Regions from separate parts of the Candidatus Clostridium radicumherbarum genome, predicted to be linked through region 1. Evidence: riboswitches for the same ligand, from Rfam matches in the RefSeq annotation. Region 1 holds a riboswitch; each other region holds the start of a gene.
The links. A riboswitch is a leader RNA that binds a small molecule or an ion and turns the genes downstream of it on or off. The one in region 1 is predicted to bind lysine.
Positions count from the first base shown of each region.

Region 2: linked by a shared signal. The riboswitch ahead of ACJDUH_RS04225 (APC family permease) and the one ahead of ACJDUH_RS11995 (transporter substrate-binding domain-containing protein) in region 1 are both predicted to bind lysine.
Region 3: linked by a shared signal. The riboswitch ahead of kal (3-aminobutyryl-CoA ammonia lyase) and the one ahead of ACJDUH_RS11995 (transporter substrate-binding domain-containing protein) in region 1 are both predicted to bind lysine.
Region 4: linked by a shared signal. The riboswitch ahead of ACJDUH_RS10925 (aspartate kinase) and the one ahead of ACJDUH_RS11995 (transporter substrate-binding domain-containing protein) in region 1 are both predicted to bind lysine.

Region 1 covers NZ_JBJHZY010000002.1:465,307-468,523, reverse strand. The annotation lists gene ACJDUH_RS12000 (DUF1540 domain-containing protein) at 206-565, shown strand; lysine riboswitch at 863-1,044, shown strand; gene ACJDUH_RS11995 (transporter substrate-binding domain-containing protein) at 1,212-2,060, shown strand; gene ACJDUH_RS11990 (amino acid ABC transporter permease) at 2,163-2,891, shown strand; gene ACJDUH_RS11985 (amino acid ABC transporter ATP-binding protein) at 2,924-3,217, shown strand, end outside.
Region 2 covers NZ_JBJHZY010000001.1:874,243-877,459, forward strand. The annotation lists gene ACJDUH_RS04215 (hypothetical protein) at 1-255, shown strand, start outside; gene ACJDUH_RS04220 (threonine ammonia-lyase) at 326-1,288, shown strand; lysine riboswitch at 1,391-1,564, shown strand; gene ACJDUH_RS04225 (APC family permease) at 1,696-3,051, shown strand; gene ACJDUH_RS04230 (spore coat protein) at 3,090-3,217, opposite strand, start outside.
Region 3 covers NZ_JBJHZY010000003.1:128,294-131,510, forward strand. The annotation lists gene ACJDUH_RS14395 (amino acid permease) at 1-1,094, opposite strand, end outside; lysine riboswitch at 1,689-1,868, shown strand; gene kal (3-aminobutyryl-CoA ammonia lyase) at 2,004-2,396, shown strand; gene kce (3-keto-5-aminohexanoate cleavage enzyme) at 2,426-3,217, shown strand, end outside.
Region 4 covers NZ_JBJHZY010000002.1:224,671-227,887, reverse strand. The annotation lists gene ACJDUH_RS10930 (M18 family aminopeptidase) at 1-953, shown strand, start outside; lysine riboswitch at 1,096-1,266, shown strand; gene ACJDUH_RS10925 (aspartate kinase) at 1,378-2,580, shown strand; gene lysA (diaminopimelate decarboxylase) at 2,601-3,217, shown strand, end outside.

The sequences.
Region 1 (3,217 bases):
ATAAAAGAATGCATGTTAGTGCAACTGATTCATTTTATTACTTGGCAGCTTAAGCTGCTATTTTTTTTGTTAAATTTATTTAAATTTCCCCATTATCTACATTGCTTTATAATTTATTTTATAAAATTACTATTCATTAAATAGAATAAATTTTTCATTATTGTGCAAAATATGGCTAATGATATTGAGAAAGGTGGTTTTATTTATGAATGGTGATTTAAGCTGCAGTGCCCTTAATTGCGTGCATAATATGACTGGGCTTTGCTCAGCAAACCAAATTCATGTTATAGGCAGCAGCGCTTACAGCAGTGCAGAAACAATGTGCAATACCTTTGCTGAAAAAGGTATTAAAAATGCTTTTACTCATCTTACTAATATGAATATTCCAGGTGAAGTTAAGCAGGTGTTTACTAATACCTCAATTGAAATGAGTCCTGTAATTAAATGTGATGCTCTTAATTGTACATATAATGATAACAGAGCCTGCTCAGCCTCACACGTACAGGTACACGGACCGGATGCTAGTTCAACTGAAGGAACCCAATGTGAGACTTTTAGAAAATAGAGAATATTAGAACTAAATTAATCAACAATAGCACTGCTTCTACTACTAATAATATAATACCTATGTTAATGATACTTATAAAAATTAATGAAATATCATTAAAGTGAAGTTAGATAAAGAGTAATGAAAATAATAAAAAAATGAAGAAATAATTACAAAATATATTATTAAAAGAAAAAAAGTTCTAAAAATTTTATTTGTAAACAGTTACATTTGACAATATTTTACAACAAACTGTTGACAGATTTAAAATATTGTTATAAAGTAGTTTTATAATTTAATAAGACCTCACTTTTACGGTGGGGTAGAGGCGCGGTGCTTAATAGTCCTTAGTGGAGCTTGAGAAACATTGAAACTAGGGAGAAGGATTCATCGCCGAAGCTTATAATATTCTCTATATTATTTGCTGGGTCTGCAGTTAAGAGCTGCAGGACTGTCTCAATAGACTACCCGGTTTATTGAGTTGTGCTATCTCATTTGGGAAATGAAGGGGTTTAGGAGCAAGTGTGCACATTGCGACCTGAGGTTACCTCAGGTCTTTTTTTGTTCAAAAAAAGACCGAAATGAGAAATATGAAAATCCAAATGAAAGATTAGCCTTTTTTAACTGCAAAAGCAGAAAATATAAGAAAAAGGAGATATGTAAAATGAAAAGAAAATTTTGGTCATTAATGGCAATGTCACTAACAGCAGTATTAGTTTTAGGAGGATGCGGGACAAGCAATACCTCAAAGGATACAAAGGCACAGGCAGCAAATGATGCTGGAACCTTTAGAATTGGACTTGAATGTGGATATGCACCCTTTAACTGGACACAATCAGATAGTTCAAATGGTGCTGTTAAAATAGATGGCAGCTCAGAGTATGCAGGAGGCTATGATATTGAGATAGCTAAGAAAATTGCAGATGGTCTTGGAAAAAAATTAGTGGTAGTTAAAACTGAATGGGATGGCCTGGTACCAGCTTTGACTTCAGGTAAAATAGATGCAATTATTGCAGGTATGTCACCAACTGCAAAACGTAAAGAGACTATAGATTTTACAAATAACTATTATAAATCAGATTTAGTTATGGTGGTTAAAAAAGGCGGAAAGTATGACAATGCTGCATCAATACAAGATTTCAGCGGGGCAAAGGTAACTGCTCAATTAAATACCTTCCACTATTCAGTAATCGATCAAATTAAGGGTGTTCAAAAGCAACCTGCTATGGATAACTTCCCCGCAATGAGAGTTGCTCTTCAATCTGGAATGATTGACGGATATGTTTCAGAACGTCCAGAAGGGGTTAGTGCTTCTGCAGCAAACTCGGCTTTTAAAATGGTAGAGTTCAAAAATGGCTTTGTTACATCACCAGACGATACAGCAATTGCAGTAGGTGTTGCAAAGGGCAGCGATTTAACTGAAAAAATCAATAAAATTCTAGCTACTATTCCTGTAGATCAGCAAAAATCTATCATGGATACTGCTATTAAGAATCAACCAGCAGCAAAATAAACAGTACAAAACTTATTAAGGCATTATAGAGGCGGCTTAGTTTGTAGTATAGATATTAGATTGGACAAGCTGCCCTGCACAATAAAGCAGGAGTGATTAAAAATGAGTTTTCAATGGGTAATAAGAATTATTAAAGATAACTGGCCAATGCTCCTTCGTGGAGCTGGCATGACACTTTTGATTTCAATGATTGGTACTATATTAGGCTTTTTTATTGGCCTTATAGTAGGCGTTGTACGAACTATTCCAATGCCTGAAAGAGGTATAAAAAAGGTAATTCTTAAAGTTATTAATGCTGTTCTCTTCATATATATAGAATTATTCCGTGGAACACCAATGATTGTACAAGCTATGGTAATTTACTATGGTTCTGCCTTAGCTTTTGGAATAGATATGAACAGATTAACAGCAGCAATATTTATTGTTTCTATTAATACTGGTGCCTACATGTCTGAAATTATCCGTGGAGGAATAGTTTCAATTGATAAGGGACAAACTGAGGCGGCTCAGGCTATTGGTATGACACATCTTCAAACCATGCTTAATGTTGTACTGCCCCAGGCAATTCGCAATATTTTGCCAGCAATGGGTAATGAATTTGTCATCAATATAAAAGATACATCAGTGCTTAACGTAATATCTGTAACAGAGCTTTATTTCGAGACAAAGTCAATTTCAGGAAATAATTTTAGATATTTTGAATCCTTTTTCGTTGCATGTATTCTGTATTTTATAATGACCTTTACAGTAACAAGAATCTTACGTTTTATAGAAAAGAAATTAGACGGACCAGAAAATTACACTATGTATGCTAATCAGATGCAGATATAGGTGCAAGGATTTATAAAAAGGAGACTTAGAAAATGGAAAATGTAATTGCGGTTCAGCATTTAAGTAAATTCTTTGGGACTCATGAGGTATTAAAGGACATAGATTTCTCAGTAAAAAAGGGAGAAGTGGTCTGCATAATAGGTTCCTCTGGCTCAGGAAAATCAACACTTCTTCGCTGTATTAATCTTTTGGAAAAGCCAACTAGCGGCGAAATTATCTACAGTGGAGAAGACATTTTAGATGACAAGCATAATATAAATGAGTATCGTACAAAGCTAGGTATGGTATTTCAGCAATTTAACTTATTTGACAATCACAATGTTTTG
Region 2 (3,217 bases), on a different contig from region 1:
ATTTCACGGGATATAGCAGTAAGTACTTCTATAATAACTTCTTATTACCTAATTGAGGAGGCGCTATGGAGATGTAAGATAACACAGACAAAGGGTATCCTTGGACATATTTATCAATATAGTGATTATGGAAAAGGTGAAATTTTAAAAGTTAAGTTATTTTATGTTTTTATTTCCATTATACTGCTTATATTTACGTATAAAATTTCAGAAAGAAAAAAATTTGTACTTGATCTTTTTCAAAATAAAGGATGAAAATATATTTTAAAATATTGCAAATTAATGGTAAAATAGGGTTATTAAAAGAATTTTGGGGGTAATTCTTATGGTAACTTTTGAAGATGTTTTATCAGCACGAGAAAGGATAAATAAATTTATATATAAAACTCCTCTTGAATTATCTTATAGTTTAAGCAATGAACATACTAAGATATTTTTAAAACTTGAATCACAGCAAAGGTTAAAAAGCTTTAAAGTAAGGGGAGCTTTAAGCAAAATGACTTGGCTTTCAGAGGAGAGTAGAACAGAGGGTGTCATTGCAGTATCCTCCGGAAATCATGGTGCTGGAGTAAGCTTTGCTTCATATATGTTAGGAGGAATAAAAGCAAAAATATTTGTTCCTAAAACTACTCCAAAGGCAAAACTCACCAAGATAAAGTATTATGGTGCAGAAGTAATAGAGACTGGGGAAAACTATGATGAAGCTCATAAGGAAGCTGAGGAAGCAAGAAAAAAAGAAAAGCTTACCTTTATTGACCCTTGCTCAGATATTCAAGTTATAGCAGGGCAAGGCTCTATAGCATTTGAAATACTTGATGAAAATCCAGATATTGATGTAATAATTGCTCCAATAGGCGGGGGTGGTCTTATTACAGGTATAAGTGTTGCAGCAAAGCACTTAAAACCATCGATTGAGATAATTGGTGTACAAACTGCCGCTTGTCCAGCCATGGTTGCAGCTTTAAGAGATAAGCAATGTTACTTCGATTATAAAAGTGAGGAATCTATCTGTGATGCATTAGTTGGTGGAGTAGGTGAAATTCCCTATGAAATGGCAGCTAAATGCATTGATGACATAATTGTAGTAAATGAAGAAACAATTAGAAAAGCAATTGTTCAGCTTATTGAAAAGGATAAGGTAATAGCCGAACCAGCGGGGGCTGCATCAGTAGCAGCAATCATTGAAAACATGGAAAGATTTAAAGGGAAAAATGTAGCTGTAGTAGTATCAGGTGGCAATTTAGATGAAAGGCTTATGTATGAGCTTCTAGGCTATAAATATAATTAATATTAAATAGAACAAACAAAAAATATGTCGTTTTATGTCTATTTAACACTTGACTAAGCTAAAGTATTGATGCATAATAATACATGTCAGTGAAAAGTTAATAACAAGGGTAGAGGCGCGAGGCTTAATAGTACTTCTGTGGAGGCAAGCACAGAGAAACAGCAGGAAAGGAAGCATCGCCGAAGCATACAGCTTATGCTTTAAAGCTGTATAGCTGGTTCTGTATATAATATGTACAAAACTGTCACAATTATATTGTGGAGAGCTATCATTCATGGGAATAAAAGTATGTGTTTTTTGCGTGTTTTAAGGCCTTGAGTGTTTTGCTCAAGGTCTTTTGTATGCTTATCCTAAACTTGTACAAGCTATTCTGGCAAAACTTTAAACTTTATTGGAGGCTAAACAATATGGAACAAAACACAAAGTTAAAGAAGGAATTAGGATTAGTAATAGCTACCGCGCTTGTTGCAGGAAATATTATGGGCTCAGGTATATTTATGCTTCCTGCCACCTTAGCATCAACCTCTGGACCAGGGGCAACCATTTTAGCATGGATTATAACTGGTTTAGGCTCAATCTTTTTAGCACTTTCCTTTGCAAGGTTAAGCAGAAAAATACATAAGACTGGTGGGCCTTATGAATATTCTAAATTAGCCTTCGGTGATTTCATGGGCTTCATAAATGCTTGGCTTTATTGGAATGGCTCATGGATAGGTAATGCTGCAGTATTAATTGCTGTAACCAGCTATGCTGGAACCTTATATCCCACTATAGGAAGCAATCATTTAGCTTCATTTCTATTTGCAAGTTTAATACTTTGGATATTTACATTAATCAATGTTATAGGGGTAAAACTAGCAGGTAAGGTTCAGACTACTATAACTATATTTGAAATTGGATTATTTTTATTTTTTATAATATCAGCTGCGCTTCACTTTAAAATAGGTAATCTTACTCCTGCATTTCCAAGTGGAAAGGGAATTAGTACATTGCCAGCCGCTGCAACGGCTACTCTTTGGGCTTTTATAGGCTTTGAAAGTTCATCCATAGCTGCTGGGGAAATCAAAAATCCTGAGAAGAACGTAGCTAGGAGTACAATAATTGGAATTTCTATAGCAGTGGTGATGTATATGGCAATTAATATATTTGCAATGGGTGCCATGCCACAATCTGCTTTAGCTAAAAGCAGTGCACCAATAGCAGAAATTTTGTCTCAATATTTTGGCAATGGAATAATTAAACTCATAACTGTTGGTGTTGTTATTTCTATATTAGGAACTACAATAGGGTGGCTGCTTTCTACAGCTAGAATAGCATATGCTGCAGGCAAAGATGGAATGTTTCCAAGCTTTTTTGCAAAGATAAGTAAAAATGGAACACCAAAGGTTTCTTTAATTGTTAGTGCAGTATTAGTAAATATACTTTTAGCTATGAATTATCAAAAGAGTTTAACAGCTGCTTTTAACTTTGTTATATTACTTGCTACATTATCATATCTGCCTGTTTATGCATTTACTGCTGCAGCCGATATGATGCTTATAGTTAAGAGAGAAAAGAACTTTAATTTTTTAAGTTTTGTAAAAAGTGCTTTTGTACCATTAGTTGGTTTTATATATGCTTGTTGGACAATTTATGGTTCAGGAGCAGAAACAGTAATGTATGGATTCTTACTTATGTTAGCTGGCATTCCTTTCTATGTATATATGGCCTTTAAAAATAAAGAAAAAATAAACAGTATAAGAAGCTATGAAAATGCAGCTTAAACATAAAGCAGGAGTTATTTTAAACTCCTGCTTTAAAATTATGTTAATTCATTAGCCATTGCAGTTACATCAGTTTTAAGTTTTTGAACATCTGCATCTGGAGCATCCTTAGTGGTATACCATCCCTTTTGTTTCATTGCATCAAAAACCTTATATTGTGTATCTT
Region 3 (3,217 bases), on a different contig from region 1:
AGAATTCCAGCTAATACTGCACATATTAAACCAGTAATCCAAGTACAAATATGTGGAGTTTTATGGGTAGTATGCAATTTAGCAAAAACTGGTGGAAGAAGTCCATCTCTTGACATAACCATGAATATTCTAATTTGACCGTAAAGTGTAACTAGTAATGTGGAAATCATACCTATAATAGCACCAGTAGCAACTAAGGCACCGCCCCAATTAATACCTATGCTTCTAAGTGCAGCTGGCAGAGCATCTGTAATATCGATACTCTTGAAAGGAACTATACCACAAAGAACAAATGCTATAGCTACATAAAGGATAATAACTACAGTTAAGCATATAACAAGTCCTAATGGAACGTCTCTCTTTGGATTTACAGTTTCTTCTGCAGCAGTTGAAACTGCATCAAAGCCGATATAAGAGAAGAATATAAGTGCAGCACCGCTCATAATACCTTTCCAGCCAAATGGTGCAAATGGGTGGAAGTTAGCAAGGTTTATATGTGTTGAACCAAGGAATATAAATAGTAAAATTACTACTATTTTAACTCCAACGATAATATTGTTAACATTGGCACTTTCTTTAATACCAATATAAAGTATCCAAGTTACCAATAAAGTAATAAGAATTGCAGGTACATCTGCAATACCTCCGTTTAAAGTTGAAGTTGTTATTGATGTAGGAAGTGCAATTCCGTAATTTGCAAGTAATGCAATTAGGGTACTTGACCAACCTGAGGCAACAGTACTAGCTGAAACGACATATTCCAGCATTAAATCCCAACCAATAACCCATGCAATAAATTCCCCGAATGCAACATAAGAATAAGAATAAGTACTACCTGCAACTGGAAACATAGTAGCAAGTTCTGAATAGGTTAGTGCACAAAAACCACTTACAAGTGCAGCAAGAATAAATGAAATAATTACAGCTGGACCTGCAGCTTGTGCAGCGGAACCTGTAGCAACAAAGATTCCAGTACCGACAACTGAACCTATACCTAATGCAGCTAGGTCCATGGCTTTTAATTTTTTCTTAAGTCCCGAATGTTCCCCTTCATCCTCCATCATGTCCGCGGTTTTCTTTCTAAAAAGATCCATAGCTTGTCCTCCTTAATATTTTGTTTTATAACAACACATAACATAATTCCCCATAATAAAATTATGTGCTTATTATACGATAAACAATAAAAATAGTCTACCAATTGACTATCATATGAAAATAAAAGGCAATATCCTTAGTAGATGTAAATTATTATATTATATTTAATTATATTAATAATTTAAGAAAACTATGAATAAAGCAATGTTATAAAAGCTCAAAAGAGATAAATATATAGAGTAAATAATGTTTCGCGTAGTAAAGTGATAAAGGATTGAACAAATTTATTGTCAATTAAATGAATTTTCAAAATATATTAAATATATTATATAAAATTATTTTTATCATGGGAAGTACTTTTTTTAAAAAAATTTAATGTAAAATGGGAAAGTAACATTTAAGTGAGAAGAGATGCTCCTGAAATATACTTCATGTAACATATTAGAAATTATTCATTTTACTAAGGTTGGTAAATAAATTTATTCATTAAATAGAATATTTTCTTTTTAATGAAATATTAAAATTTTCAATAAATATATATTGACAGTAAAATTTCGCAGGAATATAATAAAATTAACAATTGAATAATTAGGTACATAAATAGAGGAGCAAGTAAACGTTTAATCTTTAGGTGTTAAGAAGAAGAACCTTCGAAACTAAAGATGAAGGATTTACCTGCCGAAAGGGTATTTTAGTTCTTTAGCTTACCCTTGGGGATAATAGGTACACTTTTATCCTTGCCATGAATAATTTCATGGAGCGCTATTTATGTGATGGAAGATTGATTTTCATTGCATAGATGGCACTATTTAAAAACCTTAGGTTTTAAAGGCAAGCACTGAAAATCTTCAGTGCTTTTTTATGTTTAAAAATTAACAATATTTTACAAACAGATGGAGGGGTTAGTTATGAAAGCTTTAATTAGAATGAGAATGAGCACCCATGATGCCCATTATGGTGGAAATCTCGTTGATGGAGCAAGAATGCTTAATCTATTTGGAGATGTTGCCACAGAGCTTTTAATAAGAAATGACGGAGATGAAGGTTTATTTAGAGCTTATGACAGTGTAGAGTTTTTGGCACCAGTTTATGCAGGAGACTATATTGAAGCAGAAGGAGAAATTATTGAGTGCGGAAACACTTCTAGAAAGATGACATTCGAAGCTAGGAAGGTTATAGTACCGCTACCGCACATTAACGACTCTGCAGCTGAAATATTGGAGGAACCTATTATAGTATGCAGAGCAAGCGGAACTTGTGTAGTTCCGAAAAACAAGCAGAGAAAATTAGTTAGAGATTAAAATTATTAATATTTTAATGGGGGAGTTTTATGGAAAAGTTGATTATTACGGCAGCTATATGTGGGGCAGAAGTTACCAAGGAACACAATCCAAGTGTACCTTATACAGTGGAGGAAATAGGAAGAGAGGCTGAGGCAGCCTATAAGGCTGGAGCTAGTATAATCCATCTTCATGTAAGAAATGATGACGGTACACCAACTCAAGATAAGGAAAGATTTAGACTTTGCATTGAAGAAATAAAGAGAAGATGCCCAGATGTTATTATTCAGCCTTCTACTGGTGGTGCAGTTGGAATGAGTATTGAAGAAAGACTTCAGCCAGTGGATTTACTGCCAGAGATGGCTACCCTAGACTGCGGTACCTGTAATTTTGGCGGAGATGACATATTTGTAAATACTGAAAACATGATTAAAGCCTTTGGTGAAAGGATGATATCTCTTGGCATTAAGCCGGAAGTTGAGGTATTTGATAAAGGCATGATTGATATGGCTATAAGGCTTAATAAAAAGGGATATATTAAATCCCCAATGCATTTTAATTTTGTTTTAGGAGTTAATGGGGGTATAAGTGCATCTCCAAGAGATTTTACTTTTATGATGGGAAGTATCCCAGAAGGAAGCACCTTTACTGTATCAGGAATAGGAAAAAATGAGTTTCCTATGGCAGCAGTATCAATAATTTCTGGAGGACATGTTCGAGTTGGTTATGAGGACAACGTTTACATTTCCAAAGGAATGCCTGCTAAATCTAATGGTGAATTAGTTGAAAAGGTAGTAAGACTTGCAAAGGAACTTGGTAGAGAAGTAGCTACTCCAAAAGAG
Region 4 (3,217 bases), 240 kb from region 1:
TAAGTACCTGGTTTGATAGGCCGCTTTCAATTGCTGGAAGAGTTATTTTAAAGGGTAAAAACGTACTTAATCCTGAAACAAGGCTTATTAATATAAACAGACCTATATTAATAATACCTAACTTAGCTATACATATTAATAGAAATGTAAACAAAGGCTATGAAATAAATGGACAAAAGGATACTCTTCCAATTATAGCTATGGTAAATGATGAATTTGAAAAGAATAATTATCTTATAAGCGTCATTGCAAATGAGCTAAAGGTGGATATGAAGGATATATTGGATTTTGATTTATTCCTTTATGAATTTGAAAAAGGGAAAATAATAGGCTTAAACAATGAATTTATATCCAGTTCCAGGCTGGATGATTTAGCTATGATCCATGCTGGAATTAAGGCAATTACAAATGCGGAGGCTTCTGAGGCTACTAATGTTATGATAGCCTTCGACAATGAGGAAGTAGGGAGCCACACAAAGCAGGGAGCAGATTCTGAGGTGCTTTCTAATATCCTAGAAAGAATAGTTTTTTCCTTAGGTGGTAGTAGAGAGGACTTTTTCAGAGCTATTGCAAGAAGCTTTATGATATCTGCAGACTTAGCACACGCACTTCATCCAAACAGTGAAGAAAAAGCAGATCCTGTTAATAGACCCCTAATAAACAAGGGACCAGTAATAAAACTAGCTGCAAACCAAAGCTACACTACTGACAGCAACACAGCAGCAGTTTATGAGCAAATATGCTTAAATGTTGGAGTTCCTGTGCAGAGATTTGTTAATCGTTCTGATTCACCAGGAGGCTCAACTATAGGGCCAATTTCCTCCACACATCTTGCAATTCGTTCAGTGGATATGGGTACTCCAATACTTGCAATGCACTCTGTCAGGGAGCTTGGAGGAGTGATGGACCACAGCTATGTTGTAAAATCCTTTGAAGAATTCTATAAAATTTAAAAATGCGGCATGTGGCACGGGGACGTTTCTCGTGCTACATTATTTTTGTAAATGCAACTAAGATATTTTATACTTGCATTTTCTGATTTAATATGATAAAGTACAATTTAAGATTATTAATTTAAATTACAATTAAATATCTGCCTAGGGTAGAGGCGCCGTAACTATTAGTAGCCATTCGGAGCGGGTACGCGAAAATGTATGGTAAAAGGAGCTATGGCCGAAGGAAATATATCGACAGATATATTCCCTGGCAATACATAAAATATATGTATTGTTGTCACTATGAAAATAGTGGAGAGCTACAAGGTACACAGAGTTGTAAAATACTATTGTATTTAATGCAGCAAGGGTGTTCCTTTGCTGCATTTATTTTTTTATCCAGCAAAAATCTATTGCATAAAGATTCAAAGGAGGACAAAATATGAGGGTTGTGGTTCAAAAATATGGCGGAAGTTCAGTGGGAACAATTGAAAAAATAAAGCAGGTTGCTTCTAGTATTATAAAACGCAAGGAAAAAGGAGAGAGCCTTGTAGTTGTAGTATCTGCAATGGGAGATACTACTGATGAGCTTATAGCTTTAGCAAAGAAAATAACAGATAATCCTGACAAAAGAGAGCTGGATGCACTGCTTTCAACTGGAGAGATGATTTCTTCCTCCCTTCTTGCTATGACACTTAAGGACTTAGGATATGATGCTATAAGTTATACAGCCTATCAAATTGGTTTAAAAACTATTGGAAATTATGGTAAGTCCTTAATAGACGATATTGATGGAAGTAAAATTAGAAACAGTTTGAAGGAAGATAAAATAGTGATTGTAGCTGGTTTCCAAGGAATAAATGAAGAAGGAGATATTACTACTTTAGGAAGAGGGGGCTCTGATACCACAGCTGTTGCTATAGCAGTTAAATTGAATGGAATCTGCGAAATATATACTGATGTTGATGGAATATACAGTGTTGATCCTAGAAAATATAGCAAAGCAAATAAAATAAAACAAATCGATTATGAGGAAATGCTTGAACTTGCAAGCCTTGGTGCTCAAGTAATGCACTCAAGATCAGTGGAGCTGGGACAAAAATATGGTGTGCCAATTTATGTAGGCCTTAGTAATAGTGATATTAAAGGAACAGTAATTAAGGAGGTTAATAATAAAATGAATATGGAAGGAAAAGCTGTAACAGGCCTTGCTACTAGTGATGATGATGTGGCAATAACTATAGAAAACATTAGCTATGATATAAATGTATTATCAAATCTCTTTGAAGCTTTAGCAAGCAGAAGAATAAACATCGATATGATAAGTCAGACTTCACCTATAAATGAAAGAGTAAATATTTCCTTTACAGTTCCTAAAGAGGATTTAAAGGAAAGCATGGAAGTGGTAAAAATTTATGCTAAAAAAGATTGTATTAGTATAGATGAAGATATTACAAAGTTTTCTATGGTGGGTATTGGAATGAAAACTACTTCAGGAGTTGCTGCGAAGATGTTCAAGCTTTTTAGTAAGAATAATATAAAGGTAAAAATGATAACTACCTCAGAAATAAGAATTACCTGTGCTATTAAACAAGATGACAAGCTTAAAGCCATAAATATTGTTGCAGAAGAATTCAACCTTTAAATATTTTAAGGAGGCACCCTATGCAGTTTTTTGGAAATGTAAAAATAGAAAATAATGAGTTAGTTATAGGAGGAGTAAATACAGTTAAATTAGCTAATGAATATGGTACTCCTTTATATGTAATAGATGAAGCTTTTGTAAGAACTAAATGTAAAAGATACCTCAGTGCTTTTAAGGCATTAGAAGCTGGGAATAGAGTTGCCTATGCTGGAAAAGCTTTTTTAACCTTAGCTATGTGCAAGTTAATAAAGGAAGAAGGTCTTTGCCTTGATGTGGTTTCAGGTGGAGAACTTTATACAGCTTTAAAAAGTGGTTTCCCATTAGAAAAAGTATATTTCCATGGAAATAATAAAACCATAGAAGAAATAGAACTTGGCATAAAAAATGGGGTGGGAAAGTTTGTAGTAGATAATTATTTCGAAATTGAAAAAATAAATGAAATAGCTAGAACTTATAATAAAATACAAAAGATACTTTTAAGGATAACTCCAGGTATAGAAGCCCATACCCATGACTATATAAAAACAGGGCAAATAGATTCAAAATTTGGGTTCTCCATTTTAAATAATGATACTTTAGACGCAGTAAGAAGGGCCATCGAACTGCCTAATATAGAGCTTATTGGACTTCACTCTCA